4 regions of the Streptomyces sp. NPDC057565 genome follow, and region 3 is predicted to be linked to each of the others. Evidence: riboswitches for the same ligand, from Rfam matches in the RefSeq annotation. Region 3 holds a riboswitch; each other region holds the start of a gene.

Region 1 (7,643 bases), on a different contig from region 3:
TCGGCGGGCTGACCGTCGAGCAGATCATCCGGGAGCGGAACCGGGTCTCCCAGGAGGTCATCGCGGGCAGCCACGGCGAGATGGAGAAGCTCGGCATCGTCGTGGACGCCCTCCAGATCCAGGAGATCGAGGACTCCACCGGCTACATCAAGAACCTCGCCGCCCCGCACGCGGCCGCCGTCGCCAGCCAGGCGCGGATCGCCCAGGCCAGGGCCGACCAGGAGGCGACCGAGCGGGAGCAGCAGGCCGCGGCGCTCAAGGCCGAGTACGAACGGGACACCGCGATCAAGCGGGCCGGCTTCCTCGCCGAGACCGAGCAGTGCAACGCCCGTGCCGCCCAGGCCGGACCGCTGGCCCAGGCCAGGGCCTCGCACGAGGTCGTCGAGGAGCAGACCGCACTGGCCGAGCGGCAGGCGTCGCTGGCCGCGCAACGGCTGGAGGCGGAGGTCAGGCGTCCGGCCGACGCCGAGGCGTACCGGCAGCGCACGCTCGCCGAGGCCGCCCGCGACCAGACGAAGTTCCAGGCCGACGGCAGTGCGTACGCCGAAAGGACCCTTGCCCAGGCGCAGGCCGACGCCAACACCGCGCGTGCCACCTCGCTCCGGGACGGCAATCAGGAGCTGATCGCGGCCAACCGCATCGTGGAGAACCTGCCGGCCCTGGCCGACGCGGCCGCCCGCGGGATGTCGGGGGCCGACCTCACCGTGCTCAATGGCACCAACGGTGTCAACGAGATGGCGGCGGGCGTGGTCAGCCAGGGGCTGGCGATCCTCCACGCACTCCAGCGCGGCGCGAAGGCGGCGAAGCCGGCGGTCGACGCGAAGCGGGCGCCGCACATCACCGACTCGAGTTGAGCCGGGCTGCTTCTCCGCTCCGGAGGCCTCCGGTACGCAGGATTCCGCCACGAGGGATTTCGCCGCCGATGAGCGCGCCGTGCACGGACGACTGCGGAGTGTGGTCGGTACCGGCAGGGCGAGCGGTGCGGTCATCGTCGGAGGCCCTCCGGGCAGGCTGCGAGCCGGCAATTGCTTCTCGAATTCGACACCTTGGGGCAGCGGTGGGCATGGATGGGCGCAGGCGGACCAGCAAATGGTCAACCGTCCGTCCCGGATGGCGTAGAGTTGTGTTCACCGACGCGGGGTGGAGCAGCTCGGTAGCTCGCTGGGCTCATAACCCAGAGGTCGCAGGTTCAAATCCTGTCCCCGCTACTGAAGAATCAGGCCCGGCATGCACGAAGCATGCCGGGCCTGATTCGTGTGTCCGTCCCCCCTTCGGCCGACGCGGAGTCGCCGCGCGACGCCGCTCCGGCCAGCCTGGGGGAGTGGGGTGCGGCGCCGTCCGCAGTCAGGCGCGTACCGGGCAGGAGACCGCGGGGGCGCATCGGGCAGGAGACCACAGGAGCCGCTGCGCGTACCGGGCAGGAGACCACTGGTGGGGATGGCGGAGAAGCTGCGGGGGGTGCGGGTCGGGGGCGGCAGCCGTTCCCGGCGGTTCGTCGGTGCGCTGCCTGCGCTGATGATCGTCGTCGGGCTCGTGTTCGACATTCTCACCCCGCCGCCGTTCACCGCCGTGCCGCTTTTCGTGGCTGCCCCGCTGGTCGCCGCGCCGTTCTTCACTCGGGCGGGCACCGTCCGTATCGGCGCCGCCTCGCTGCTCTCGATCCTCGTCCTGCGGAGCGAGAGCGGCACGGTGCTGCAGGTCGTGCCGTCCCTCGAGGTCCTCACCGTGCTCACCGTCTCGGTCCTCGCCCTCTTCATCAACGGAGTCGTACGGCGAGGCACTGAGCAGCTGGCTTCGGCGCGGGTCATCGCGGAGACCGCCATGCGGGCCGTGCTGCCGAAGCCGAACGACTGGATCGGCGGGCTGCGGGTCGCCGCGCGGTACGAGGCGGCGCAGGCGGACGAGTTCGTCGGCGGCGACCTGTTCGCCGTGGTGGACAGCCCGCACGGCGTGCGGCTGGTGGTCGGGGACGTGCGGGGCAAGGGGCTCGACGCGGTCGAGGCGGTGGCGGTGATCATCGGCGCGTTCCGGGAGGCCGCCGAGCAGGAGGCTTCGCTGGAGGACGTGGCGCAGCGGCTGGAGCGGGCGCTGGCGCGGGAGGGGGAGCGGCGCGGCGGGATCGATCCGGTCGAGGGGTTCGTCACCGCGGCACTCGCCGAGATCCCGCACGGCGCCGACGAGGTACGGATCGTCAACCGCGGCCACCCCGAGCCGCTGCTGCTCCATGCCGACGGCGGGGTGGAGGTGCTGGTGCCGAGCGTGCCCGCGCTGCCGCTCGGTATGGGGCTGGGGGTGTGGCCGGACCTGGCCGACGTCTGGAGTCTGGCCGCCGGGACGACGCTGCTCGTCTACACCGACGGCCTCTCCGAGGCTCGGGACAAACAGGGGATCTTCTACGATCCGGCGGCCCGGCTGCGCGGACGGCTCTTCCCCGGGCCCGAGGAGCTGCTGTCCGCACTGACCGATGACGTACGGCTGCACACGGGTGGCAAGTCCACCGACGACCTGGCGCTGGTCGCGGTCGCGCGGCCCGCGGAGGGGCAGCTGGAACGGCGCAGGACGGTGAAGATCGTGGGGCGCGGGCAGGAATGAGTCGCGACTGCGGTGAGCACACGAGGGTGATGCCACCGTGCGTAATCGAAGAGTGCCGCTCCGCATAACGTTTGACGCAACGTCAGAAAGACGGTAGTGGCTGAGCCCGGGTCAACTCGTCCGATTCCACCCGGTTGTGTCCCGTAAAGTCCAGGCCAAGGTCGGCAATGATCAGTGGGAACGGCTTGGAATCGGACCCGTGTGTCTATTAACGTTCGATAACGCAGCGCGGTCGTCCCAGCCGTCGTCAGTGGCGGCACCCGTGCGCGAGCGCCGAATTCCGCAAGGGAACCGGGGAACCACCTACATGGGGTGAATCGGACACCTGTGTCTCGTGAGAGGCAGAGGAATCCGTAGGAGACCTTCCTGCTCCGAACCCGTCAGCTAACCCGGTAGGCGAGAAGGAAGGAAAGGAGTGCGCCCCCGTGGCGTCCAACAAGCCTGCCCCCGAAGCCCCTTCCCGGTTCGGCTCCGACTTCACCACTGAGTACGGATCCGGGACGGACACCGAGTTCGGCACCGAGTTCGGGACCGAAGGCTTCGGAGAGACCGACCGGGCCTGGGAGGAATGGAACCCCACCGAGGAGTCCGTCCGTCCCGTACGCGGCAGGCACCGCGTCGCCAAGCAGCGCAACGGGCTCGCCCGTAGCTCCACGGTTCTCGGTGTCGGCGTCATCGCGGCCGTCGGCGCGGGCGGGATGGCCACCGCGCAGAGCAAGCCGCCGGTCTCCATCTCCCTTCCCGATTCCATCGCGGACAATCTCCCCGACGCCGGCTCCCTCCCCGGTGTGGGCGCGCTGTTCTCCGACGAGTCCGCCACCGACCGGGCCCAGGCCGCGACCGCCGCCGCACCGCTGACCAGTGCGGGCATCACCACCGCCGAGGCCGAGCAGGGTGCCACCGACGCCGGCGAGGCGCTCCGCGCCCGCATCCTCCAGCAGGCCGAGCAGCAGCAGAACGCCGCCGACGCGGAGGCCAGGGCGGCTGAGGAGAAGGCCGCCGCGGAGAAGGCGGCAGCCGAGGCGAAGCAGAAGCAGGACGTCGCGGAGGCCAAGGCCGAGGCCGCGAAGAAGAAGGCGGAGGAAGAGGCGAAGGCGAAGGCCGAGGCCGAGCGGCTCGCCAAACTGGCCGCCAGCTACGCCATCCCCACTTCCTCGTACACGATCACCTCGACCTTCGGCCAAGCCGGTTCGATGTGGTCCTCCGGCTACCACACCGGTCTCGACTTCGCGGCGCCGACCGGCACCCCGATCAAGGCCATCCACACCGGCACCATCAAGTCGGCGGGCTGGTCCGGCTCCTACGGCTACCGCACGGTCCTGGAGCTCGAGGACGGTACGGAACTGTGGTTCTGTCACCAGTCGTCGATCAACGTCAGCGTCGGCCAGAAGGTCACCACCGGTGAGACCATCGGCCGTGTCGGCGCCACGGGAAATGTGACGGGACCTCACCTCCACCTGGAGGTCCACACCTCGAGCGGTACGGGCATCGACCCGATGACCTGGCTGCGCGACAAGGGCCTCACGCCCTGACCCGAGGAACGCGAGCCGTCCCACCGGCCCGCCACCGATCCCCGGCAGTCCTGACGCTCACCCCCCGACGTCAGGGCTGCCGGTCCGTTTCTCCACGGCTTTTCCGTGCACCATGCATGGAATAGCGGCACCGGTGGATTTCGTTGATCCACTTATGACTTCTCTCCGCAGGCTCGGCTCTTCCGACCTTCAGGTCTTCCCGCTCGCCCTCGGCGGCAACGTCTTCGGCTGGACCGCCGACGAGGCGCAGTCGTTCGCCGTCCTCGATGCGTATGCGGCGGCGGGCGGCAATTTCATCGACACCGCCGACTCGTACTCCGCCTGGGTCCCTGGCAACGAGGGCGGCGAGTCGGAGATCGTCATCGGCAAGTGGCTCGCCGCACGCTCCGACCGCTCCGACATCGTCGTCGCGACGAAGGTCGGCGCCCATCCTGCTTACAAGGGCCTCTCCGCGACCACCATCAAGGCCGCGGCCGAGCAGTCGCTGCGCCGTCTCGGCACCGACCACATCGATCTCTACTACACGCACTTCGACGACGAGACCGTCCCGGTCGAGGAGATCATCACCGCTCTCGACCAGTTGGTGAAGGACGGCAAGGTGCGCGCCATCGCCGCCTCCAACATCAGCCCGGAGCGGCTCCAGGCGTCCCTGGACTTCTCCGAGCGCGAGGGGCTGGCCCGCTACGTCGCCCTGCAGCCGCACTACAACCTCGTCTCCCGTGACACCTACGAGGGCGAGCTCCAGGACACCGCCGCCCGCGCCGAGCTCGCCGCTGTCCCGTACTTCGCCCTGGCCTCGGGTTTCCTCACCGGCAAGTACCGTCCGGGCACGTCGGTGGAGAGCGCCCGGGCCGAGAACGCCGGCCGGCACCTGGAGTCGGAGCGGGGCCGGAAGGTCCTGGCCGCACTCGACAAGGTGGCCCAGGAGCGCGGCGCCGAGATCGCGACCGTCGCCCTGGCCTGGCTCGCCGCCCGTCCGACCGTAGCCGCTCCGATCGCCTCGGCCCGCACGGTCGATCAGCTGCCCGCGCTGGTGGCCGTCGCCGGCCTGCGACTGACCGAGCAGGAGCTGGCGGAACTCACCGAGGCGTCCGCCTGACCCGTCACCGGGGATGCCGGGGCGGCCGGCTCCCCCTGGTGCTGCGACCGGAAAGGTTCACCGGCTCGCGACGCCCGGCACGGCACCTCGCTGCGTTGTCGCATCCCCCGAGTACGTCCAGTACGAGGGGGATCCTCCGCCTTGCGATGCACCGCACCGGACGCCGCGAGCTTCCCGGTAAACCTTTCCGGTCGCAGCACTAGCGGTGCTGTCCGTGGGGCGGCTGGTGATACGGCTGCCCAGGGGGTGACAGATACGGGTTGTGGCCGCCGTACGGCTGGTACTGCTGCGGAACCGGCGCCGGGGCCATGTACCGCGGGCGCAGGCGGCCCGTCGCCTGTGCCGCGTACGCCAGGGCGGGGGCGGCCACCTCCCGGCGCTGCCAGAGATGGTGCAGCAGTTCCAGTTCACGTGCGCTGAAGTCCGGTTCCGCCGCCCCGCGGCCTGCCCGGCGGCGCAGGAACGCCAGGGACGTGGCGAACGACTCGTACTCGGCGACCGCCCGCGCCGCCGCCTTGCCGCGCGCCGTGGCCTGCGCCTTGGCGTGACTGCGTACCTGCGCCGCGATCCGGCTGTGAGCGCCGTGGGCGGGGCCGTAGGCAGCGGCGTACCCGTGCCCCGGGGCTCCGTACCCCGCTTGCGCGTGCTGCCGGCGCGCCAGGTCCCGGGCCAGGCCGCGGGCCCGCATCGAGGAGAGCGCGAGCGGCTCGGCCGGGGTCAGCCAGCCGGCGGCCGCGTACGCGGGCAGCTCGGTCGCCAGGGTGCGCAGCTCCCGCTGGCGCGACCAGATCGCCAGCCAGGTGACCAGTCCGAAGACCGGGACCATGAACACCCCGTACACGACATAGAAGCCGTACGGGCCGAACGTCCCCGAGCCGTTCCACAGGGCGTGCATGCCCATGGCGAGGACCAGTCCGAGCAGCGGCAGCGCGATGCGACGGATGCGGTGGCGGCGTGCGCTGAGCGCCGCGAAGCCGAAGCCCAGGCCGGTCAGCACGGTGAAGAGGGGATGCGCGAACGGCGTCATCACCCCTCGTACGAAGAAGGTCGCGGCCGTCACCGACGCCAGGCCCGAGTTGCCGATCTGCTGGTCCTCGCCGAACGCGTTGCCCAGATAGAGGATGTTCTCGGTGAAGGCGAAGCCCGTCGCCGTGAAGCCGGCGATGACGACGCCGGCGACGACACCGCCGAAGTCCCTTCGCCGGAACAGGAAGATCAGCAGGACGGCCGCCGCCTTCGCGCTCTCCTCGACGACCGGCGCTATCACCGTGGCCCCGAGGGTGTCCGCGCTCGCCGGGTCCGCGGTGGCCGTCGCGATCCAGCGGGTCGCGAACGAATTGGCGATGATCGCGACCAGGGCGGCGGCGCACGCACCCCAGGCGAAGGCGAACAGCAGATTCCGCCAGGGTTCGGGTTCGACCCGGTCCAGCCAGCGGAACGCCGTCATCAGGAGCGGGACGGGCAGCACGGCCAGACCGAGCCCGACCAGGAATCCTTCGGTGCCGGTCTGGGCGCGGACCAGGGCCAGGATCACCAGCCCGCACAGCGCGAGCACCGTGAAGACCGCGGCGATACGGAACGTCTTGCTCCGCCAGACCATGCCGACGCGGCGCGGGCGGTAGCGCCACTGACCCCGCTCCGGCACGGCCGCCAGGATCTCGCCGACCCGCTGCTCCTCGAGGAGCGGGACGGCCGGCTGCGACTGTTGCTGCTGGACAGACCCGTCGGACACCCCATGACCCTAACGAGGGGGAGTGACAGCTGACCATGGGGCGACGAGGTACGCGTGCCGCCCCGTCAGGAAATCCGCAGCTCAGCCACGGGTGAGGACCCGGCCGCGGCGGAAAGGTCAGCTACGGGCGAAGAGCAGGTCGTGCACGACGTGGCCCTTGTCCAGGCCCTGCCCCTCGAACCGGGTCAGCGGACGGAACGCGGGCCGCGGTGCGTAGCCGCCGTCCGCCGCCGTGTTCTCGAACAGGGGGTGCGTGGTCAGCACCTCGAGCATCTGCTCGGCGTACGGCTCCCAGTCGGTCGCACAGTGCAGCACGGCTCCCGGCTTCAGCCGCTGCGCCACCAGATCGAGGAACTCCGGCTGGATCAGGCGCCGCTTGTGGTGGCGCTTCTTGGGCCACGGGTCGGGGAAGTACACCCGGAGCCCGTCGAGCGAGTCCGGCGGCAGCATCTCGCGCAGCAGGATGATCGCGTCACCGTTGGCCACCCGGATGTTGGACAGTCCGTTCCGGTCCGCGAGACCGAGCAGATTGCCCTGGCCCGGGGTGTGCACATCGACGGCGAGTATGCCGGTGCCCGGGTCGTCGGCCGCCATCTGCGCGGTCGCCTCACCCATCCCGAAGCCGATCTCCAGCACGATCGGGAGCCCGTCGAACAGCTCGGGCAGGTCGAGGACCGACTGCCCGTCG
Region 2 (7,643 bases), on a different contig from region 3:
TCGTCCAGAGGTTCTTGGGGCGGCGGCTCTCGTTGCGCTCGATGACCGCGTTGGCGGCGGAGAGGATCGTCTGCGTGGAGCGGTAGTTCTGCTCCAGCAGGATCGTCGTCGCGTTCGGGTAGTCCTCCTCGAACTGGAGGATGTTGCGGATCGTCGCGCCGCGGAAGGCGTAGATCGACTGGTCGGCGTCACCCACGACGCAGAGCTCGGCGGGGGCGTCGGCCTCTCCGGCCGGGCCGACCAGCTCGCGTACGAGCGTGTACTGCGCGTGGTTGGTGTCCTGGTACTCGTCGACGAGGACGTGCCGGAAGCGGCGTCGGTAGTGCTCGGCGACGTCGGGGAACGCCTGGAGCAGATGGACCGTCGTCATGATGATGTCGTCGAAGTCCAGTGCGTTGGCCTCGCGCAGCCGGGACTGGTACATCGCGTACGCCTGGGCGAGCGTCTTCTCGAAGCCGTCCGCGGCCTGGCCGGCGAAGGTCTCCTCGTCGATCAGCTCGTTCTTCAGGTTCGAGACCTTGGCCGTGAACGACTTCGGCGGGAAGCGCTTCGGGTCGAGGTCCAGATCGCGGCAGACCAGGGCCATCAGCCGCTTGGAGTCGGCCGCGTCGTAGATCGAGAACGACGAGGTGAAGCCGAGCCGCTTCGACTCGCGGCGCAGGATCCGCACGCACGCGCTGTGGAACGTCATGACCCACATGGCGTTGGCGCGCGGTCCGACGAGCTGCTCGACGCGCTCCTTCATCTCGCCCGCGGCCTTGTTGGTGAAGGTGATCGCCAGGATCTGGCCGGGGTGCACGCCCCGCTCGGCCAGCAGGTGGGCGATCCGGTGGGTGAGCACCCGGGTCTTGCCGGAGCCTGCGCCGGCGACGATGAGCAGCGGCGATCCGGCGTGCACGACCGCGGCGCGCTGCTCGGTGTTCAGCCCGTCGAGCAGGGCGGCGGAGTCGATGGCGGGGCGGTGGGCGCCGTCCCGGTAGTACGCGTCCCGGGGCGGCGGGGGTGCGTCGAAGACACCCGCGAAGAGGTCCTCCGGCACCGCTTCGGGTGCGGAGTCCTCGGGGGGCGGCGGGGGTTCTTCCTCCGAGTGCTGGAGGCCGGCCAGGAAACTGTCGTCAAAGAGGCTGCTCATCGCCTCACGAGTCTAGGGCGACGCACCGACACTCTGCGGCCGCATGGGAAAGCGCGGCCGGAAGGCACCTACGTACGGAGAGCACCCGCCCACGCCCCGTAAGGAAATCGGGGCCCAAACCGCCTCCTCCGACCCCTCTTCGCCAAGGTCACGAAAACGTATCGGGCATATCGAACATCAAGCTTCACAGCGGCACCACGGTTGGCTAGCGTGCTCCGTCGGGCGGCCCGTACCCCCTTGAGGCGAACCACGCCGAGCGGGCTCCCCCGCCGAATCCGCGCTGCCCACAGGGAAGTTCGGAACCGGGGACCCACATGCGAAACCGGGGTGAATCGGTCTGTATCCCCACTCGGACCGTAGGGCAGCCTTCCGTTCCGCCCGAACCCGACAGCTAACCCGGTAGGCGGTCCACGGAAGGAGATGCCGGCTTTGGCATCGCATCGCAAACCGCGCAGCCGAGTACGCACCACCACCCCCGCCGTCGGGCTCACGACGGCCGCACTGGCAGGCGTGACCCTGCTGTCGACCCAGAGCGCCACGGCCACCCCGAGCGCACCCAAGCCCAGCATCGAGGACGTGCAGAAGAAGGTCGACGACCTCTACCGGCAGGCGGGCACCGCGACCCAGCAGTACAACCAGGCGAAAGAGGCCTCCGCCACGCAGCGCGGCAAGGTCGACGCCCTGCTGGAGGACGTGGCCGAGCGCGCCGACAAGCTGAACGAGGCGCGCAGAACACTCGGCAACTACGCGGCCGCGCAGTACCGCACCGGCTCCATCGCCCCGACCGCCACCTTCTTCCTGGCCAACGACCCGCAGTCGTACTTCGACCAGAACCAGCTGATGAACCGGATGACCGCCCAGCAGCAGAAGGCGGTCACGGACTTCCGTACGCAGCAGGCAGCGGCGGCGAAGAAGCGCACCGAGGCGACGAAGAGCCTGGAGACGCTCACCGAGTCCCAGGCCACGCTGCGGACCAGCAAGCAATCCGTCCAGAAGAAGCTGGGCGAGGCGCGCGCGATGCTGTCGAAGCTGACGGCCGAGGAGAAGGCGCGGCTGGCGGCACTGGAGCGCGAGAAGGAGGCGGAGGCCAAGCGCAAGGCGGAGGAACTCGCCCGCCGGCAGGCCGCCGCCAAGGCCGAGGCGGACCGCAAGGCCCAGGAGGCGGCGAAGAAGGCCGCCTCCACCAGTGGCACGGGGACGGGCACGGGAACCGGGACCGGGACCGGGACCGGCTCGGACACCAGTGCCACCACGAAGGCCGAGAAGGTTCTCGCCTTCGCCCGCGCCCAGATCGGCAAGCCGTACGTCTGGGGAGCGGCGGGCCCCTCCTCGTACGACTGCTCGGGGCTGACCCAGGCCGCCTGGAAGGCAGCGGGCGTCGACATCCCCCGCACCACTTGGGACCAGGTGAAGATCGGCACCCGGATAGCCACGGCCGACCTGAAGCCGGGCGACCTCGTCTTCTTCTACGACGACATCAGCCACGTCGGTATCTACAAGGGCGACGGCATGATGATCCACGCCCCGAAGCCGGGGGCGAACGTCCGCGAGGAGTCGATCTACTACATGCCGATCTACGGCAGCGTGCGCCCGGCATGACGCCGAGCCCGCATAAGAGGAGCCCCTGCCGGGTCCGGCAGGGGCTCGCTTTTCATGCGGGCGGGTCCGGCTCAGGTCCAGAGTGTCGCGATGAAGATGTTGGCGACCGTCAGTCCGCCGACCGCCGCGAACACACCCTTCTCGACCTTCTCCTCGTCCCGCTTGATGTAGACCAGCGCGAGGATCACCACCAGGACCGCCAGCTTCACGCCGATCTTGATGTTGTTGACCGGGTGGTCGTCGGCCTGGTTGAGTCCGACCAGCGCGACACCGGTGACCAGCATGGTCAGCGCGCCGTGCAGCATCGCCGGGACGAAGCGTGCCGTGCCTGCGCCCATCGCCTTCATCTGGGTCAGGAAGCCGCCCAGGAGGGCGGCGATGCCGATGATGTGCAGCGCGACGAAGACATTGATGAGTACGTCCATGAGGCCGCAGCCTAGCCGGGGCCATATCACCCCTCTTCGGCGAGGTGGGGGCTACCCGGCATTTCGCTCCCATCTGCACCAATTGCCTGACTCTGATGGAATTTTCCAGCCACTCGGCGACAACACATTGCCAAATTCGGGCAATAGCCGTCATTGCGACCCTTCCTCGCGCCCTGGGCCTAGCGTCCCTGTCCAGGTGGCCGGCTTCAGCACCGCTCCGCACCCGGACGGCAGCCCGGTCACCCCGCCGAGAAATCCGGCGGCGGGCCGCTCCCCCTGTTGGCGTCCCGCCGCCGGACCTCTCAGCGGCCCGCCGGTAGGCCCCGACGGGCAGTCGACCGAAGGAGCCCCGCCCCTGTGGCAGTGCATCGGAAACCCAGGCAGCGCCCGCACGCCGGCTCCGCCGCCCGCACCGCAGCCACCCTCGCCTTCGCCGGGGCCGCGACCGCCGCCGTCCTGCCGGGCTCCGCGCACGCCGAACCACAGCCCACCCCCACCCGGATCAAGGCCGCGGTGGACCGGCTGTACCACGACGCCGAGGTCGCCACCGAGCAGTACAACGGCGCGAAGGAGGAGGCGACCGCCGCCGCCAGGTCCTTGAACGCACTGCGCGACGAGGCCGCCCGCAGGACCGAACGCCTCAATGCCTCCCGTAAGGCACTCGGTTCGCTCGCCGCCGCGGAGTACCGCACGGGCGGCCTCGACCCCGCCGTGCAGCTGGCGCTGTCCTCGGACCCCGACCAGTATCTGCAACGGGCCTCGTACGTGGAGTGGGCCTCCGACCGCCAGGCGGCCGAGGTCTCCAACGTGCAGCGGCAGGTCACCGAGATCGCCCAGCTGCGCACGGAGGCGAAGAACGAGCTGGCGGCCCTCACCGCCCGCCGGGCCGACCTGAAGAAGCACCGGACGACGGTCAGGGCCAGACTGGCCGACGCCCGGAGGCTCCTGGACACCCTCTCGCCCGCGGAGCGCTCCGGGTTCGAACGCGTGGGCGCCGCCCGCGCGGATCGCAGCGCCCCGCGCCTAGGCACCACCCAGGCTCCCAACGCCCGCGCCGCGGAGGCCGTCGCGTTCGCCTACGGGGCGCTCGGCAAGCCGTACGTCTGGGGCGCAACCGGACCGTCCTCGTTCGACTGCTCCGGGCTGACCCAGGCCGCCTGGCGCTCCGCCGGCGTCTCACTCCCCCGCACCACATACACCCAGATCAACGCCGGCCGGCATGTCCCCCGCTCCGAACTCGTCCCCGGTGACCTGGTGTTCTTCTACTCCGGGGTCAGCCATGTCGGTCTCTACATCGGCGACGGACAGATGATCCACGCACCGCACCCCGGAGCACCGGTCCGCATCGCGCCGATCGACAACATGCCCTTCGCGGGAGCGACCCGGGTCGCATAGGCTCCCTCGCTCCGCAGTTCGCGGTCCTGACTCCGGAATCCCACCGGACGGTCGAAGGGAACCCGTACGCCCATGGACGCCGCCGCCCACGTACAGCACCACGGGTAAGTGGTGTGGCTGGAGCCGGCCGACGCCGCTGTGGAACGGATCCACGCGGGCATCGGCTACCGAAGGGTCGGCGAGAGACTCAACATCTCCATCGACCCCGAACGGGAGAACGGCTGACTCAGACCAGCCGTCGGGCCGTCGCCCACCGCGTCAGCTCGTGCCGGTTCGACAGCTGGAGTTTCCGCAGCACCGCCGAGACATGCGACTCGACCGTCTTCACCGAGATGAACAGCTGCTTGGCAATCTCCTTGTACGCATAGCCGCGCGCGATCAGCCGCAGCACCTCGCGCTCGCGCTGCGTCAGCCGGTCCAGGTCCTCGTCGACGGGCGGCGCGTCCGTCGAGGCGAACGCGTCGAGGACGAAGCCGGCCAGCCGGGGCGAGAACACCGCGTCGCCCTCCTGCACCCGGAAGACCGAATCGACCAGATCGGTGCCGGTGATCGTCTTGGTGACGTAGCCGCGTGCGCCGCCGCGGATGACACCGATGACATCCTCGGCGGCGTCCGAGACGGACAGCGCAAGGAAGCGCACCGGGTTCTCGACCGCGCCCATCAGCGGGGCGCAGCGGCGCAACACCTCGACGCCGCCGCCGCCCGGCAGGTGCACGTCGAGGAGGACGACCTCGGGGCGGGTCGCCGTGATGACGGTGACCGCCTGGTCGACATCGGCGGCCTCGCCGACGACCTCGACACCGGTCTCCTCGGTGCGGCCGATCTCGGCCTGGACTCCGGTGCGGAACATCCGGTGGTCGTCGACGAGCACGACCCGTACCCGGCGCTCCGGGCCCCCGATCGCTTCGGTGGTCTCGGTCATTCGCCCGCCCTCTCCATCTCCAGCTCGACTTCCGTGCCCCCGCCGGGCACCGAACGCAGCCGCGCCGTACCGCCGTTGCGCTGCATCCGGCCGATGATTGATTCTCGTACGCCCATTCTGTCCCCCGGTACGGAATCCGGATCGAATCCCGGACCACGGTCCCGTACGGAGACGAAGACCGTGCGGCCCTCGACCTCCGCGTAGACCTGCACGGCGCCGCCCTCGCCACCGTACTTCGCGGCATTGACCATCGCCTCGCGTGCGGCCTGCATCTGCGCGGCGAGCTTCTCGTCGAGCGGGCAGTCGCCGACGACGACGACCTCCAGTGGGACACCGTGCTTGTCCTCGACCTCGGCGGCGGCGCGTTTGACGGCTTCGGCGAGGGTCTCCGGTTCGTCGCCCTCGTCCTTGCCGGTGCCCTCGGGGTTGTACAGCCAGTTGCGCAGCTCGCGTTCCTGGGCGCGGGCCAGTCTGCGGACCTCGCTGCCGTCGTCCGCGTTGCGCTGGATCAGGGTGAGGGTGTGCAGCACGGAGTCGTGGACGTGAGCCGCGACCTCGGCGCGTTCCTGGGCCCTGATGCGCATCAGGCGTTCCTCGGACAGGTCCTGGGTCATGCGGACGAGATAGGGACCCGCCAGCAGCGCGATGCCGGTGAGGACGGCGATCGCCGCGGTCAGCACATTGCCGAGCTGGGCCGCGGAGCCGCGTACCACGATGAAGACGGCGAGTCCCAGGCCGACCAGGGCGACCCCGGCCAGCGCGCGGGCCAGATGCAGCACCCGGCGGCGGCGGCCGACCTCCATCCAGCGGGCCCGGCGGGCGTTGTCGGCCTGCCGCCACACCAGGACGGAGCCCGCGCCGATCAGCAGCGTCGGCCAGATGTAACGGTCGGCCTTGCTGCCCATGTCGACGTTGCCGACGAAGGTCACGGCGCCGATGAGGAGCGCGAGGAGGGCGAACACCTGCCCCTTGTCGGGCTTGCGGAGCCTGCGCCGGCCGTCGGGGGCCGTCTCGAAGACGGAGCGCGGCGCGTCGACGCCGCCGACGCCGAGGGGGACGACGATCCAGAACACGGCGTAGAGCAGAGCCCCGAGGCCGTCCGCGAAGAACAGTCCGAGGAAGACGAACCGCACCCAGACGACGGGCAGCCCGAGATGTCCGGCGAGACCGCGCGCGACGCCGCCGAGCAGCCGTCCGTCGGCACTGCGGTACAGCTTGCGCAGCGGTGGCTCCTCCGGGTCGGCGCTGAGGGAGCTTGCGGCTCGGGGTGAGGCGGTCGGCATGCCACGATCGTCACATGGACGGGTGAGCGGCGGTATCAGGGTCTGCCCCCACTTCGACCCTGAGACGGGCAGTTCGCACCCGCCGCACGCACCGCGACGGCGCCCTTCAGGGTCCGGGGGAACCAATATCAGGGATCGGCCAGGGTCGGCGCGGGTCCCGTCGGCGCTTGCCGCCCGTCACCATGGAGCCATGACCGTTCCCCAGGACGCCGCGCCCGGCGTCGCACCGCAGCCCGCACCGAGACCGCAGCTGCAGCGCAGCTCGCGGCAGAAAGTGGTGGCCGGGGTGTGCGGCGGACTCGGCCGGTACTGCGACGTGGACCCGGTGATCTTCCGGATCGTGATCGGTGTGCTGTCGGTGACCGGTGGCGTCGGCCTGATCTTCTACGGCTTCGCCTGGCTGCTGCTCCCGCTGGAGGGCGAGGAGGAGAACGAGGCACGCAGGCTGCTGTCCGGCCGGGTCGAGGGGGCGTCGCTGGTCGCGGTGCTGTTCGCGCTGATCGGCTGCGGGCTCTTCCTGTCCATGCTGGGCAACGGGGGCACGCTGGCGTTCTCCGCGATGCTGACGCTCGCGGTCGTCGGCTTCAGCGTGTGGACGCAAACCCGCAGGACCGCCGCGCCCGAGGACCCGCTGCACCCGACGGCCGCGCAGGCGGTGGCGGACGCCCCGCCGGAGGTGAAAGCACCGCCGTCGCCGGCCAGCCCGTCGTGGTGGCGGGATCCGATCATCAAGGACGGCACGTCCGGCCCGGTGGGACCGGGGTATCTGTGGGGCCCGGCGGATGCGGTGGCCGACAGTCCGCCGGTACGTCCCCGCAGGGCGGCGGACACCCCGTACCGCGCGCCCGAGCCGGTCCGGACCAACCGGGGGCCACGCTCGATCGGCG
Region 3 (7,643 bases):
ACCCCCGGTCCCGGCTCTTCCCCTCAGCGGTAAGATTCTCAGGGCCGTGAGAAGTCTGCGGGAGCCGTGCGAGGGGTTGAGGATGGCTGGATCGAGGCCGGGGGACCGGGACGCCGTGGCGAAGGTGATCGAGGACTGGGCGCGCGAACGGCCGGAGCTGGACACCAGCCCGCTGGAGGTCCTCGCGCGGCTCCACCGCTCGTTCCTGCGCTACAGCACCAGGCTCACCACGTCGATCGAGCGGCACGGTCTGTCCGTGGCGGGCTTCGACGTGCTGACCGCCCTGCGGCGGTCGGGGAAGCCGTTCCGGTTGACGGCGGGCCAGCTCGCCGACTCCGGACTGGTGTCGTCGGCAGGGGTCACCCTGCGGATCGACCGTCTGGAGAAGGACGGCCTGATCGTCCGTGAACGGGATGCCGACGATCGCAGGGTCGTCTACTCGCGTCTCACGGACAAGGGCCTCACGACAGTGGACACCGTGTTCGCGGAGCACCTCGACAACGAACGCCGGATGCTCGGAGGGCTGTCGCCGTCCGAACGCCGCCAGCTCGCGCGGCTGCTGCGCAGGCTGGAGGACTCGATCCTCGAATCCGACGAGGAACCGCCCGGCGCCGCGCAGTAGAGGGCGTGCCCCGAATCGTCGTGGTGCTCCCTCGTACGTCGCCGACGCCGGACCGGTCGCGTCGCGGCCACCGGTGTTCCTGGTTCCGGCACTGACCGCAGCTCGTCCCCTGCCCCGGTCTCAGCGAAGACCGGGCGCCGGCACGGCCCCGAGAGTGCCGAGCAGTTCGCCGGCTGTCGGCGTGGCAGACATCTCGGCTGCCAGGCGCGCGGCACTCGCCCGGTACGACGGTTCCTTGAGTACCCGTTCGACGGCCGACCGCAGGCGGGCGGCACCGTCCGGACCGAACCCGGCCGTCTCCTGCCCCGGTGCGTCCGCCGTGACGGTCAGACCTGCGCCCGCTCCGGTGACCAGCCCCGCATTCGTCGGCTGGTCGGCGAAGAGGGGCACGCAGACCAGCGGGACACCGGCGGCGAGGGCGCCGTAGACCGTGCCCGAACCGCCGTGGCAGATCACGAGGGAGGCGCTGCCCAGTACGTCGGCCTGGGGGACCCACTTCTCCACATGGACATTGCGGGGGATCGCCCCGAAGTCCGACACCTCGGTGAGGGGACCCGTGGTCAGCAGGACGCGCGCCGGCAGCCCGCTCACGGACGCCAGCACCGTCCGGTACAGGGCGGAGGCGTTCGGCATGCCGCCCACCTCGGTGCCGAGCGTGACGTAGACGAGCGGGTCTTCGCTGCTGTGCCACCAGTCCGGCAGAGCGTCCGGGGCGGGTGGCTCGTGGTAGCGCCGGGTCACCGCGTACGGCGAGGGGTCCAGGGACGTGGGGAGCCGGGTCAGATAAGGGGAGGCCCGGAGTCGTTCCGCGATGCCCGCACCGTAAGAATCGAGTACCGGGCGGAGCAGTTCGTCGGTGGACTCCGCGAACTGCGCGGCAGAAACGGCGACCTGGGCATGCGGGACACCGTGGCGCTCGGCTGCCACCACCGACGCGAGCTCGTACATCTCGTGCAGGACGAGATCCGGCCGCCACTCCCGGCAGAGCTCCTCCAGCGTCGGCAGCATGGCGGTGGTGCACACCCTGCCGAACACCTCCCTGGTCATCAGGGACACGCCCTCGTCCGCAGGCAGCCCCAACACCCGCATCATCAGCGGGACGAGCTCGGCCTCCGGCGGCTCCCCGCCGATGCGGTAGGGCTGTTCCCGGGCCGCCAGTAACGGTTCGAGCTTGGGCGGTGCGACGACGAGGACATCGTCCCCACGCGCCGCGCAGGCGTCGATGAACGGGACAAGGGGGTTGAAGTGGCCCGATCCGCTGGTCGAGGAGAAAAGTACGCGCATGGCACGACCCTAGGGATCGGCGCCCCACACCCGCAGGACTGCATTGCGCCGACTTCCGGCACTCCGCCGCGCCTTGCTGTCCGCCCGCCGACCCCAGGAGGCGCACCTACCCATGGACGGGGCCCACGTGCAACCCGTCCGGTGGATTCGTGGTGCTGCAAGCAGTCGTACGAGGGAAGGAGAGTGAAATGCCTGAAATCTCCGCACCTGTGATCAAACTCGTACGGCAGACCACCGAGCCTGTCGCGGCGCAGACCCTGCGCTCGACGGCGGCCGCGGTCATCGCGTATGTCGTCGCGGTGTGGACCCTTCCGCAGCCCGCACCGCTGACGGCTCCGCTGACCGCGCTCCTCGTCGTCCAGGTCACCCTGTACGCGACACTGACCACGGGCATCCGGCGCGTCAACTCCGTCGTCGTCGGGGTGCTCATCGCCATCGGCTTCAGCGCCCTGGTGGGTCTGAGCTGGTGGAGCCTGGGTCTGACGATCTTCAGCTCGCTGATCATCGGCCGGATGGTGCGGGTGGACGAGTTCGTGCCGGAAGTCGCCATCAGCGCGATGCTCGTCCTCGGCGTCTCCCAGGTCGCCGCCACCGCGTGGGACCGCGTTCTGGAGACCCTGATCGGTGCGGGCGTCGGCCTGTTGTTCAACCTGCTCGCACCGCCCGTATGGGTGCAGAACGCGGGCGTGTCCATCGACGAACTGGCACGGGAGATGGGACGGATGTTCCGGGCCATGGGTGAGGAGGTCGGCGGCCACATCTCTGTCGCGCAGGCGGCGGCGAGACTGCACGACGCCCGCAGACTCGACCACGACATCGTGGCCGTCGACGCCTCGCTGCGGCAGGCCGAGGAGAGCCTCCTGCTCAACCCCCGGATCCGGCAGGGTCTTCTGTACCGCATCGTCCTGCGTACCGGACTCGACACACTGGAGATCTGTGCCGTGGTGCTCCGCGTGCTGGCCCGCACGCTGACGGACCTGGCCAAAGCCCGGACCGAGGAAACCATGTTCCCGGAGGACGTGGCTGCCTCGCTCCGGGAACTCTTCGCGCAGATGGCCGACGCCATCGAGAGCTTCTCCACGCTGATCACCACCCCGGTGTCCGCCAATGCCGAGGAGGCGGAGTCGCGACTTGCCGCCGCACTGGCCGCCAGCCGCGCCACTCGGGACGTGGTGGCCGACCTCCTGCTCGAGGACGTCCAGGAGCATCCCCGACAGTGGCAACTGCACGGTGCACTGCTCGCCGAGGTCGACCGCATTCTGGATGAGCTGGACATCGACAAGCGCGCCGAACGCCTCGGCGAGGAACTCGACCGCCACTCTGCTGAACTGCACGAACGCCATCCCCGGCTCGCCGCACTGCGGCGGCGGCTCGGCAGCCCCCGGGCCACGCAGCCGACAGTCCCGGGAGCGTGAGGGCGAGGCGACAGGAGACCGCGCGCCCCGCGACGCCCGAACGCCCCGGCTCGGCTGCCGCCCACACACGCGAACGCCCCCTGCAGGGTGGGTACTTCACACCATCGAGCGGCGGCCGGAGTCCGGCACGGCTGTTCGACGCAGGCGGACCCCGCAGCCCGGCCTTACGATGCAGGAGGGGAACCGGAAGCCTCAGAGCGCCGGGGCCGAGACCCGCAGGGTCCGCAGTCTCGCGCCTGATCACGGAGGAACGTCACATGGCACCTGACCAGATCCCAGGCATCGATCTCGCCGCGGCTCCCAGCGGGACGGGATGTGCGGACTGCTTGGCGGGCGACGGACCGGGATGGTGGCTGCACCTGCGCCGCTGCGCCGCGTGCGGTCACATCGGCTGCTGCGATTCCTCCCCCTCGCAGCACGGTACGAAGCACGCACGCGAGGCAGGACATCCCTTCCTCGCCAGCTTCGAGCCAGGGGAGAACTGGCTCTGGAACATCGAGACCGAGGAATATTACGAGGGATTGGAGCTGCTCCCGCCCACCTCGCACCCGGTTGACCAGCCGACCCCGGGTCCCCAGGACAAGGTCCCCGCGGACTGGGAGCAGCAGCTGCACTGAAGCGGCGCTCCTCAGCCACCGGCAGACATACGGGTCCTCAGACACGGATCGGTCATCCCGCCGGGACAGGCGAGACGGCCGATGTCCCAGCCGGCGCGCCCCGCTCCGGCCTGATAGGCGCTTTCGTAGAAGGCGAGTACGGCCGCACGGGGATCGCTCTCGGTGCGGGCCGCGTCGTACGGCAGCACCGCCAGATGGCTGCCGCCACGATCCACCCACTGCGCCGACACCGGAGTGAGCGGTTCCTCCGCCAACTGCGCCGGTTCGGGAGCGGTGTACGAGTAGAACGCGGGCGCGGCGAACTTGTCGTCACCGAACCAGAAACCGAAGCTGATCACTTCTTGGGAGTAGGCCTCCCGCGTCACCGGGTCGATCTGGTGGGGCTGGTCGATCTGACGCTCCGAAAATCGGGTGTGGGCGATATCGAAGGTGTGCCAGAAATGGTGCACGGGACTGACTTTCCCCGAAAACCGCGCCGCGAATTCCTCCAGTACCAGTGCCACTTGACTGAGAACCTGCCAATACCGGTTGGCGTGTTCGGGATCGTATGCCGCGTGCTGGGTGTCCTCGGCGAACGGCCGGTCGGCGTCGGGCAGATCGAATGGCTTGGGCACGTTGATATCCACCTTGATGCCCAGCGCTTCCAGGGCGGCCATGACCTTCTTGTGGAAGGACGCCACGGACTGGCCCGAAAGCGGGAACGAGACCGTCACGCCGTCCAGTCTTGTGATGACGAGGCGATGGCCGACGAAGTCGAAGTCCACCGTGAAAATCGGGTTGCCGTCGATCTGCCCCATGGGGCGGGTGGTGATACCGCGGCCAGTGAGGTGAAACGGAACGTTCCACCAGTGATTGCGTCGGACACTGGCCGCGAGACGGATCTTTCCGACGACCTGCGCGAAGCGGTGGAGCGTCTCTTTGGTGTCACGCCACTCGGCGAGCGGCATGGGCGGGAACAGCTCCATCGCCATCACTTCTTTCGTGCTGCCGGACGGTCCCGGTGGGCGGGCAGGGCGTTCTTCCGCACCATCATGGCCATGCCGAAGGCGTACGGCACCTCGTGCCGCCGTCGTGGTGTCGTTCGTGTGAACCTGCGCGACCTGGCCGGGGCGGGCGGCCACTCGTGCGCCGCAGTCGACGCAGACGCGTGACGCGCGACTGCTCCCGGGCGCCTCCCCGGAGGCGCCCTTCCCGACGAGTCGGAGGCCCGAGTGCCTGCCCGCCGACGCCAATATCTGCTGAATGTCGCAATTTTGGCGATTAGGGGAAGCCGCTCGGCTGTCTGGATGCATGCGCAACCCTCACGAGTCGAGGCCTTGCGTGATGGGCAAATCGCCCTTTTCGGACTGAGTGGTGAGAGTCACCTTTCGGGCGCGCGGACGCAGCGGCGTGCCGCTCGGTTCCCTGCTGCGCCAAGAAAGTTGGCTTCGTGGGTCGGGGTGGATCGGGAGAAATTCCGCGACTCGATCTTGTAAATGAATTGTGATCGAGAAATGGGGGCTTGTTCAGGTCGGAGTTTCTCGCCTACGGTCACCGTCAATCCGGATGGAACGCCGAATCCTGCCGCCGTCCGGGAACCCGACCATTCACGTACGGCAGGAGCGGGGGACCCAGGCAAGCCGCCGATCCGGTATCCGGAACGGCTAGGGGTGAAGTCGTATTCCCATACGGCAAGGCAACTCCAGCCTCAACCCGACAGCTCACCTCGTAGGCGACGGAGAGGAATGCGCCATGCCCGCAATGGGTAACCACCGTCGTCGTAAGTCCGGTTCGCTGACTCGCGGAATCATTGCCGTGAGCACGGGCGGAGCCGCTCTGGCTCTTCCGATGATCGGGGCCACCGTTGCCTCGGCAGCGCCGGCGCAGCCTGTCACAGCCGTCGCCAAGACGGTGGCGCCCGCTGCCGCCCCCGCCAAGCCGACTGCAGTGCGGGCGGCTACGCCCTCCACCTATTCCGTGATAGCCGGTGACACCCTTTACAAGATCGCCCTGAGTCAGTCCGTGAGCGGCGGCTGGCAGCAGCTGTACAAGGACAATCGAGCGGTCATCGGAGCCGACCCCGGCGTGATCCACCCGGGCCAGAAGCTCACCATCGGCGCCAAGGCCGCGCCCGCGGCAGTCGAGTCCACGACGGCCGCGAGCACCGCTGCTGCGGTCACCCCCAAGCCCACGACGTACACGAACGACCTCGACGGCTGGATCAAGGAGTCGCTGGCCGTCATGGCCAAGCACGGCATCCCCGGCAGCTACGACGGCATCCACCGCAACATCATGCGCGAGTCCTCGGGCAACCCCCGGGCCATCAACAACTGGGACTCGAACGCAGCCAAGGGCACGCCGTCCAAGGGGCTCCTGCAGGTCATCGACCCCACCTTCCGGGCCTACCACGTGCCCGGTACGTCGATGGACCCCTACGACCCGGTCGCCAACATCACGGCCGCGTGCAACTACGCCGCCGCCAAGTACGGCTCGATCGACAACGTCTTCGGGGCCTACTGACCCCCGATTGCGTCGATTCGGGAATGACGGGTGGCGAGGGTCCGATGGGGCTTCGCCACCCGTTCCCGTCGGTCCTGTCCTCCTGCCGCGCGGTCCAGGGTGACGCGTGACGTTGCGTGTCCGGGTCGCTCGATCGGGTGCAGGTTACCCGCAGGTATGTAGTGACTTGACACGCAAACAGCAGTAGAACCAGTTTCACTCTTAAGAGAGTGAGGCGTGTCACATGAGTGACTCTACCATGCGTGATGCAGGCCCCAAGGGCGTTTCGCGTCGAAGATTCATCACAGGAACTGGTTCTATTTTAGGAGCCGTGGCCCTCGCGGGTCACGCCATCCCGGCCCAGGCCGGGGTCCGCTCCGCAGCCGCTCCGATCGACTCCGGGGCCCATGTCCCGGCCCTCGTGATCGGCACCGGATACGGCGGCTCCGTCGCCGCGCTGCGTCTCGCCCAGGCAGGCGTCGACGTGCACATGATCGAAATGGGCATGGCCTGGGACACCCCCGGCCCGGACGGCAAGATCTTCGCCAACACGACCTCCCCGGACAGTCGGTCGTACTGGCTCCGCACCAGGACCAAGCAGCCGCTCAGCAACTTCCTCGGCTTCCCCATCGACAAGAACATCACCCGCAACACGGGGATCCTCGACGCCGAGGAGTTCAGCGGGATCACCGTCTACCAGGGCCGCGGTGTCGGTGGCGGCTCGCTGGTCAACGGCGGGATGGCGGTCACCCCCAAGCGCGAGAACTTCGGAGCCGTCCTCCCGTCGGTGGACGCCGACGAGATGTACGGCATCTACTACCCGCGCGCCAATGCCGGGCTCGGGGCCGGCACCATCGATCCGGCCTGGTTCGACACCGCCGCGTGCTACCAGTACGCCCGGGTCGGCCGTAAGCAGGCCGAACGTGCCGGCTTCCCGTTCGTCTTCGTGCCCACCGTGTACGACTGGGACTACATGAGGCAGGAAGAGGCCGGAACCGTCCCCAGGTCGGCGCTGGCCGGCGAGATCCTCTACGGCAACAACTACGGCAAGAAATCGCTGCAGAAGACGTACCTCGACCGGATCAGAGCCACCGGCAGGGTCGCCATCTCGCCGCTGCACAAGGTCACTTCGGTCGCCCCGGCGGCAGGTGGCGGCTACACGGTCGTCATCGACCAGATCGACACCGGCGGTGTCACCACGGCCACCAAGACGGTGACCGCCGACCG
Region 4 (7,643 bases), on a different contig from region 3:
ATCCGTACGCGCGCCCGGCGTCCCGGCCTCGGCGTCCGCCGGCTCGTCGGCCACGTCACCGCAGGGCGCACAGCCCCCCGCGTGCGAGCCGCAGCCGCCACCGGTCTCCGCTCCGGCCGCCGCGTCCGTACGGTGCCGGGGCAGCGTCGTCGTACCCGCGCCCTCCACCTCGAAACCGGCGTCCGCGATCATGTCCAGATCCGCCTGCCCCGCCTGGCCCTCACTGGTCAGATAGTCGCCCAGGAAGATCGAGTTGACCAGGTGCAGGGCGAGCGGCTGCATCGAGCGCAGATGCACTTCTCGGCCGCCCGCGAGCCGGACCTCGACATCCGGGCAGACGAACCGGACCATCGCCAGAATGCGCAGACAGCGCTGCGGGGTGAGGTTCCACTCCTTGGCGAGAGGGGTCCCCTCGAACGGGATCAGGAAGTTCACCGGAACCGAGTCCGGGTCCAGCTCGCGCAGCGAGAAGACGACGTCGACCAGATCCGCGTCGCTCTCACCCATTCCGGCGATCAGCCCGGAGCACGCCGAGAGTCCCGCGGCCTGCGCCTGCTGGACGGTCTCCACCCGGTCCGCATAGGTGTGGGTGGTGGTGATGTCCCCGTACGTCCCCTCGGACGTATTGAGGTTGTGGTTGTACGCGTCGGCGCCCGCGGAACGCAGCCGGTCGGCCTGCCCGGCGGAGAGCAGACCGAGGCAGGCGCACACCTCGACGCCCTCGTTCTGCTCCTTGATCGCCTCGATCGTCTGCGACACCCGGTCGACGTCCCGGTCCGTCGGACCGCGGCCGCTCGCCACCAGACAGACGCGCTTCGCGCCGCCCGCCACCCCGGCGGCGGCGGCCTTCGACGCCTCGTCCGGTTTCAGCCAGGTGTACTTGAGGATCTCGGCCTTCGAGCCGAGCCGCTGAGAGCAGTACGAGCAGTCCTCCGGGCAGAGCCCGGACTTGAGATTGACCAGATAGTTCAGCTTCACCCGCCGGCCGAACCACTGACGGCGCACCTTCCCGGCCGCGGCCACCACTTCGAGGAGGTCGTCGTCCGAGGTCGCCAGCACGGCGAGCGCTTCTTCGCGGGTCGGCAGCTCGCGCCGCAGCCCCTTGTCCACCAACGTGTTCAGGAGGTCCATGGTCACGATCCTGGCTTACGGCACCGCCCGCAGCCAAGGAGGAACCGGACAACAGAGCCCCCAGAGCCTGTGTGTATCGCCACACCATGACGGGCCGCGCCCCCGGTTAGGGTCTGTGAGCTGCCTACAAAAGGGACCGCCGCCATGTCCTTCGCCCCGTTCGACTGGATCGATGACGAGGCGCGCCGCCGTGCGGACGCCGGGCTCGTCCGTACTCTGCGCCCCCGGCCCGCCGAGCCGGAACTGCTGGACCTCGCGAGCAACGACTACCTGGGCCTCACCCGGCATCCCGAGGTGACCGCTGCCGCCGCCGAGGCCGCGCACCGGTGGGGTGCGGGCGCCACCGGCTCCCGGCTGGTCACCGGTTCCACCGCGCTGCACGCCGAGCTCGAACGCGAACTCGCCGAATTCTGCGGTTTCGAAGCGGCCCTCGTCCTCTCCTCCGGCTACGCGGCCAATCTCGCCGCCCTCACCGCCCTCACCGGCCGTGGCTCCCTGATCGTCTCCGACGCGGGCAATCACGCCTCCATCGTGGACGGCTGCCGCCTCTCCCGGGCGGACACCGTCGTCGTACCCCACGCCGATCCCGAAGCCGTCGCCAAGGAGCTGCGCGCGCACGGCGGCCGCGCCCTGGCCGTCACCGACTCGGTCTTCTCCGTCGACGGAGACGCCGCGCCGCTGCCGGAACTGGCCGACGTCTGCCGTACGGAGGGCGCCGCGCTGCTCGTCGACGACGCGCACGGTCTGGGCGTGCTCGGGGAGGGCGGGCGCGGCGCCCTCGCCGCCGCCGGTCTCGCGGGTGGTGACGGGATCGTCACCACCCTCACCCTCTCCAAGTCCCTGGGCAGTCAGGGCGGCGCGGTCCTCGGCCCGGCCCGGGTGATCGACCATCTGATCAACGCGGCCCGCACCTTCATCTTCGACACCGGGCTCGCACCGGCCGCGACGGGCGCGGCTCTCGCGAGCCTGCGCCTGCTGCGCCGCGAGCCGGCACGCGCGGGCAGGGCCCGTACGGTCGCCACCGCACTGTACGAACGGCTGACCGCGGAGGGGCTGACCGCCGTACGCCCCGACGCCGCAGTCGTCTCGGTCAGGGCGCCTTCGCCGGAAGCGGCGGTGCGCTGGGCGGCCGACTGCCGCGCGGCCGGGATCGCGGTGGGCTGCTTCCGCCCGCCGTCGGTCCCGGACGGCATCTCGCGGCTGCGGCTCACCGCACGGGCCGATCTGACGGAGGCGCAGATCGCGACCGCGGTGGCGACCGTCCTGCGAACCGCGCCACTGACCTGACGGAGCCGGCCGGTCAGCCGACCGGACCGTCGTTCAGGCCGGAGACGAACGAAGTCCAGGCCGCCGCGGAGAACCGCAGCGGGGGCCTGGACACGTCTTTGGAATCCCGCACGGCCAGCTGTTCCGCGCCGAACGGAGCTGCTTCCACGCAGTTGTTCATACCCGTGCTGCGGCTACTGCGCCGCCACCGTAACTCGTGCTGTGCGAGGCAATCGGACATCGGGCCCCCTCGGGCAGTCTGAGGTTCCTAACCGTCGCGGTCGATCGCGGCGATGAGGTCCAACGAGTGCTCCGGCGACAGCGCGTGTGCCTGCATCGTGCGGAAGGCCGAGCTGTACGCCTCAAGGTCTTCTTTCCGCTCCAGGTAGAGGCTACTCGTCAAATGGTCAAGGACGACCACATCCAGATCGGAAGTATTCGGAAATGAGAAGATAACGAACGGTCCAGTGATGCCGATATACCCGCCGACCGAGAACGGCAGCAACTGCACCTGTACATGGGGTAGTTGGGACAACCGTGCCAAATGGCGCAGCTGCTCCCGCATCACTCGGCGCCCGCCGACCTCGCGCCGCAGCACCGCCTCGTCGAGCACCGCGGTCAACCGCAAGGGCGGGTCTGTCCGCAGCACCCCCTGCCGCGTGAGCCGCACCTCCACCAGCGAGTCCAGCTGACCGGCGGGCAGCCCGTCCAGGGACGAACGGGTCACCGCCCGTGCGTAGTCGGCGGTTTGCAGCAGCCCGGGAACAACCGAGGTTTCCAATGTGCGGGCGGTCCGGGCCTGGGACTCCAGACTGATGAAGTCCCGGTACTGGGGTGGGATGAGGCCGCGGTAGGCGTGCCACCAGCCCGTGCCACCACCGCCCGCCGAGCCCGCAAGCATCTCCAGGAGCGCCCGCAACTGTGCGTCGTCCACGCCGTAGGCATCAAGCAACCGGCCCACATCGGCCGGTTTCACCCCACTCGCACCGGTCTCGATCCGGCTCACCTTCGACTGGTGCCAGCCGAGGATCCGTGCGGCGTCCCGACTGGTCAGTCCGGACGTGTGGCGCAGACTCCGCAGTTCCTCCCCGAGTTTGCGGCGACGTACTGCAGGGCCGTGCTGCATCGGAGGCCTCCCTCCCTCTCGTACAGAGGGGCCAGTGTGCCGCCACCCACGCCTGTCCGGGCCGGAGTTCACCGCTTCGAGCGACAGATATATGCATATCTCGTTGGATTGCCGTCACAGCGGGCAGCATCAGTGGCAATCTGGCGCGAAGCGCATCCCGGACCGGTCGTGGGTCGGTCCGGGCAGGAAAGGGACGGCTCGCCATGGCAGACCATCAAGAAGCACGTGTCACTCTGCCCAGCGAGCCGGTCTCGGTCCCCGCAGCCCGGAGATACGTTGCCCGGGTGCTCGCCGATTGGGGACTGCCCGATGACACCGAGACCGCCGACACCATTCGGCTCATCGTCTCGGAACTCGTGACCAACGCCGTCCAGCACACCTTCGGTCAGTCGCCCACCTTCACCGTGGACCTCCGGCTGGAGCGTGAGGAGCAGCTGCACGTCGGGGTGACGGACAGTCACCCCCGTCGGCCCCGGCGCCTGCCCGCCGCCGTGCAGCAGGACAACGGCCGCGGCATGGTGATCATCCGCTGTCTGGCCAAGGAGTGCGGCGGACGTCTCAGGGTCACGCCCACCAGCGAGGGAGGCAAGACCGTCTGGATCGCGCTCCCGTGGACCGCACCCGCCCAGACCTGACTGCCCGAGCGGGCGGCGCACGTCACTGCACCGACGTCGCCCGCCCGAAGCCGCCGCGCAGCAGTGCGCACAGCGTCGCCGCCGCTCCGCTCGCGCGCTCGCCGTGGTGCACCACTGAGATCGTCCGCCGGAACGCCGCGGGTTCCAGCCGCCGCACGGACAGTGGAGTCGGCGACATCGCGGCGACCATCTCCGGCACCACCGCCATCCCGATCCCCGCGCTGACCAGGGCGCACACCAGGGCATAGCCGGGCGACTCGCAGACCACCGCGGGCGTCGCCCCCACCTCGGCCAGGGCGTTCTCCACCCCGCGGCGGGGCGGATGGGCCGGTGCGCTGCTGATCAGCGGCCGGCCTGCCAGCTCCGTCACCGGCAGCCGTCCTGTGCCCTCGGACAGCACCTGGCCGACCGCAGTGATCAGCACCAGCTCCTCGACCAGCAGCGGCTCCACGCAGACCCCGGACGGCACCGGCGCCGCGGGCCCCGGCTCGTACGCATGGGTCAGCGCCAGATCGACCTCGCCCGAGGCGACGGCGGCGATCCCCCCGGGCGGTTCGTAGTCCGTGACGGACAGCTCCACATCCGGGTGGGCGCGCCGGAACGCACTCAGTACCGGCGGCAGCAGATGGATACCCGCCGTGGTGAACGTGCCGACCCGGAGGCGTCCGCCGGAGAGCCCGGCCAGTCGGCTCAGTTCGTGGCGCGCACGGTCCATCTCGTCGAGGACCCGCCGGGCGCGTACGACCAGCAGCTCGCCCGCGGCCGTCAGCCGGGCGCCACGGTGGTGGCGCACCAGCAGCGCGGCGCCCGCCTCCCGCTCCAGCTTGGCCAGCTGCTGGGAGAGTGCGGGCGCGGTGTAGCCGAGGCGGGCGGCGGCGCGTGTGATCGAACCGGCCTCGGCGACAGCCACCAGCGCCGCGAGCCGCGTCGGGTCGAACATTAAGCGTTCCTTTTGGCAGACCCAGAAGATTGCAAGTACATGCTGAAGGCTACGTCGGTCCATGGTGGACCCATGGACGGACAACTCATCGCCTTCATCGGGGTCGCCGCAGGGATGGTGGCGCTGCCGGGCGCGGACTTCACGGTGGTCGTACGGAACGCACTCGCCTCGCGTGCGGCCGGGGTGGCCACGGCGCTGGGGGTTGCCGGGGGACTGCTCATCCACACCGCGCTCGCCGTCGCCGGGCTCGCGGCGGTCCTGGTCACCGTGCCCGTCCTGTTCCGCACGGTGCAGCTGCTCGGCGGGGCGTACGTCCTCTATCTGGGAATCAGCGGCGTGCACGCGGCACGACGCCGCGCCAGGGATGCGGGCGTGGACACGGGAGTGGACGGAGGGCCGACGGCGACCAGCACGCGGCGCGCCCTGCGACAGGGCTTTCTGACCAACGCTCTGAACCCCAAGGCGCCCGTGCTCTTCCTGAGCCTGCTGCCGCAATTCGTCCCTGACGGGCAGCCGCCCCTCCCCAGGACCCTGCTGCTGGCCACCGTCGTCGTGCTGCTCGCGCTGATCTGGTTCCCGTCCGTGGCGCTCCTGGTGGACCGCCTGGGCCGGTGGCTGCGCCGGCCGCGTACCGCCCGCGCCATCGAGGGCGGCAGCGGCGCGGCGCTCACCGCGCTGGGGCTGGTCCTGGTGACCGGACCCCTGGTGCACTGAAGCACGTGGTGAATGGGGGAGCCGGAGGAGAATCGGAGGGATCAGCGAACTCGTCCGTACCAGACGCTCCTCGTCCAGATCTTCTCCAGCCGCACGACGGAACCGGTCTTCGGGGAGTGCCAGATCTTCCCCTTGCCGGCGTAGATGCCGACGTGGTAGACGCTGCGTCCCCAGTGGAAGAAGACCAGATCGCCACGTTTCCGCTTCGACGCCGAGATGTGGCGGGTCTTGTTGTACTGCTGCTGGGCCGTGCGTGGGAGCCTCTTGCCCACCTTCTTGAACGCATACAGCATCAGCCCGGAACAGTCGAAACCGTGGGGGCCGGTGGCCCCGTACCGGTACGGCGATCCTTTCTTCGACGCGGCGATCTTGAGCGCCGTGGTCGCATGCGTCGCGGCCTGGGCGTCGGTCACGGCGCCGGGGACGATCATGGAGCCGCCGACGGCGGCGAGCGTCAGAACCGTGGCCGTACCGGCCCGGGCGCTCAGAAACGGGACATGAACCTGCGCAGTCATGCGCAACCCTTCGTCAGCCGCCTGTGAAGGATGACCTGTCGGGTTCGGGCTGGCGAAGTTGCCCGGCCGCGCGATGCGGCTTCACCCCGAGGGTCGACCGGATGCCGGTCGACCCGTTGTGCTCGGGTCCTCCACTCCTGCCGATCCACTTCTGTCGACCAGTCATCCGGGCGGCGGCAGGACTCGGCGTCCGCCCGGACCGCCTCGCCGTGGTGGCGGGGGCTTGTCGTCCCACGGATCCTGACTCACCGACTGCCGGATTTCCGAACTAAAACAGCGATATGCGAAGTTCACTACCAATCGTCTATTTGGGTGAGCGAGGGGTGATGTGTGTACTCGTCAGGCTGTCTCGACCGGTCCCGTACCAGCGGCGGAACGGCATATTTCGCTCCCCGTCCACGTCGGCGGCGCAAGTCGAGTTGTCCCTCTCGCGGGGGATTCCTTGCGCCGGACGAGCGAGAAAAATTGATCAGCGTGCCGGGCGTGTCGCCCATGGAGAGATGATCAACTCATCGGGGCCGGGGGCACGGTGACCCGTCCGGCCCGCCGTTCCCCGTCCAACACGCGCAGTGCCCGTGCCAACGTGGCGGCGTGGATCTGTGCTTCACCCCGCTCGTGCATCAAGGTGAGCGCGTCCCGCAGGGCGCCCGACCGCGAGGCGAGTGCCTGGGCCGCGCGCAGCGCGCCGTAGGTGTCGCTGCCGCGGGCCGGGTTGATCCGGCCCAGCTGGTCGAGCACTTCCAGGTAGCAGTCGATGAACTCGGCCTCGGCGTGCGTCAGTGCGGGCAGCGGTGGGAGGTGGGGCGGCTGCATCGGCGGTTCACCTCACGCTGTTCGGCGGGAGCGACGCCTTGCGGTTCTCCAGGACGTGGTCCACCAGCCCGTACGCCTTGGCTCCGGCGGCGTCGAGGATCAGGTCGCGCTCGAAGTCGGCGGCGATCCGTTCGGCGCTGCGGCCGGTGTGGCGGGCCAGCACACGGGTGAGCAGCTCACGGACGCGGACCAGTTCCCGCGCCTCGATCTCCAGATCGGACGGTTGGCCCTGAACCGGCTCCGGGAGCTCGGGCTGCTGGACGACGACCCTGGCCCCGGGCAGGGCGTGCCGTCGGCCGGGAGCGCCCGCGGCGAGCAGGACCGCCGCGCTGGAACCGGCCTGGCCGAGGCAGAACGTCTCCACCTCGCAGGTGAGGTAGTCCATCGTGTCGTAGATGGCGGACATGGCACCGAACGAGCCGCCGGGGGAGTTGATGTAGAGCGAGATGGGTCGCTCGGGCGCGGCGTGCTCCAGATACATGAACTGCGCGATCAGGTCGTTG

Evidence for each region. A riboswitch is a leader RNA that binds a small molecule or an ion and turns the genes downstream of it on or off. The one in region 3 is predicted to bind cyclic di-AMP.
Region 1: it holds a riboswitch for cyclic di-AMP, as region 3 does, so the genes downstream of both, ACFU8W_RS07205 (M23 family metallopeptidase) here and ACFU8W_RS02645 (transglycosylase SLT domain-containing protein) in region 3, are expected to answer to the same signal.
Region 2: it holds a riboswitch for cyclic di-AMP, as region 3 does, so the genes downstream of both, ACFU8W_RS30370 (NlpC/P60 family protein) here and ACFU8W_RS02645 (transglycosylase SLT domain-containing protein) in region 3, are expected to answer to the same signal.
Region 4: it holds a riboswitch for cyclic di-AMP, as region 3 does, so the genes downstream of both, ACFU8W_RS28165 (C40 family peptidase) here and ACFU8W_RS02645 (transglycosylase SLT domain-containing protein) in region 3, are expected to answer to the same signal.

The regions. Positions count from the first base shown of each region.
Region 1 covers NZ_JBHVFU010000002.1:690,215-697,857, forward strand. The annotation lists gene ACFU8W_RS07190 (SPFH domain-containing protein) at 1-854, shown strand, start outside; tRNA gene ACFU8W_RS07195 (tRNA-Met) at 1,135-1,208, shown strand; gene ACFU8W_RS07200 (PP2C family protein-serine/threonine phosphatase) at 1,438-2,592, shown strand; cyclic di-AMP (ydaO/yuaA leader) riboswitch at 2,854-3,006, shown strand; gene ACFU8W_RS07205 (M23 family metallopeptidase) at 3,018-4,124, shown strand; gene ACFU8W_RS07210 (aldo/keto reductase) at 4,279-5,223, shown strand; gene ACFU8W_RS07215 (PrsW family intramembrane metalloprotease) at 5,423-6,955, opposite strand; gene trmB (tRNA (guanosine(46)-N7)-methyltransferase TrmB) at 7,073-7,643, opposite strand, start outside.
Region 2 covers NZ_JBHVFU010000022.1:85,035-92,677, reverse strand. The annotation lists gene pcrA (DNA helicase PcrA) at 1-1,132, opposite strand, end outside; cyclic di-AMP (ydaO/yuaA leader) riboswitch at 1,390-1,554, shown strand; gene ACFU8W_RS30370 (NlpC/P60 family protein) at 1,553-2,731, shown strand; gene ACFU8W_RS30365 (hypothetical protein) at 2,803-3,156, opposite strand; gene ACFU8W_RS30360 (NlpC/P60 family protein) at 3,514-4,551, shown strand; gene ACFU8W_RS30355 (response regulator transcription factor) at 4,778-5,473, opposite strand; gene ACFU8W_RS30350 (PspC domain-containing protein) at 5,470-6,756, opposite strand; gene ACFU8W_RS30345 (PspC domain-containing protein) at 6,947-7,643, shown strand, end outside.
Region 3 covers NZ_JBHVFU010000001.1:644,115-651,757, forward strand. The annotation lists gene ACFU8W_RS02620 (MarR family winged helix-turn-helix transcriptional regulator) at 83-622, shown strand; gene ACFU8W_RS02625 (glycosyltransferase) at 743-1,906, opposite strand; gene ACFU8W_RS02630 (aromatic acid exporter family protein) at 2,095-3,321, shown strand; gene ACFU8W_RS02635 (UBP-type zinc finger domain-containing protein) at 3,579-3,938, shown strand; gene ACFU8W_RS02640 (DUF5996 family protein) at 3,950-4,903, opposite strand; cyclic di-AMP (ydaO/yuaA leader) riboswitch at 5,480-5,665, shown strand; gene ACFU8W_RS02645 (transglycosylase SLT domain-containing protein) at 5,670-6,437, shown strand; gene ACFU8W_RS02650 (GMC oxidoreductase) at 6,676-7,643, shown strand, end outside.
Region 4 covers NZ_JBHVFU010000019.1:31,556-39,198, forward strand. The annotation lists gene bioB (biotin synthase BioB) at 1-1,131, opposite strand, end outside; gene ACFU8W_RS28135 (8-amino-7-oxononanoate synthase) at 1,276-2,418, shown strand; gene ACFU8W_RS28140 (DUF397 domain-containing protein) at 2,432-2,638, opposite strand; gene ACFU8W_RS28145 (helix-turn-helix transcriptional regulator) at 2,666-3,523, opposite strand; gene ACFU8W_RS28150 (ATP-binding protein) at 3,727-4,158, shown strand; gene ACFU8W_RS28155 (LysR family transcriptional regulator) at 4,181-5,098, opposite strand; gene ACFU8W_RS28160 (LysE family translocator) at 5,171-5,812, shown strand; gene ACFU8W_RS28165 (C40 family peptidase) at 5,854-6,327, opposite strand; cyclic di-AMP (ydaO/yuaA leader) riboswitch at 6,331-6,516, opposite strand; gene ACFU8W_RS28170 (hypothetical protein) at 6,832-7,140, opposite strand; gene ACFU8W_RS28175 (ATP-dependent Clp protease proteolytic subunit) at 7,148-7,643, opposite strand, start outside.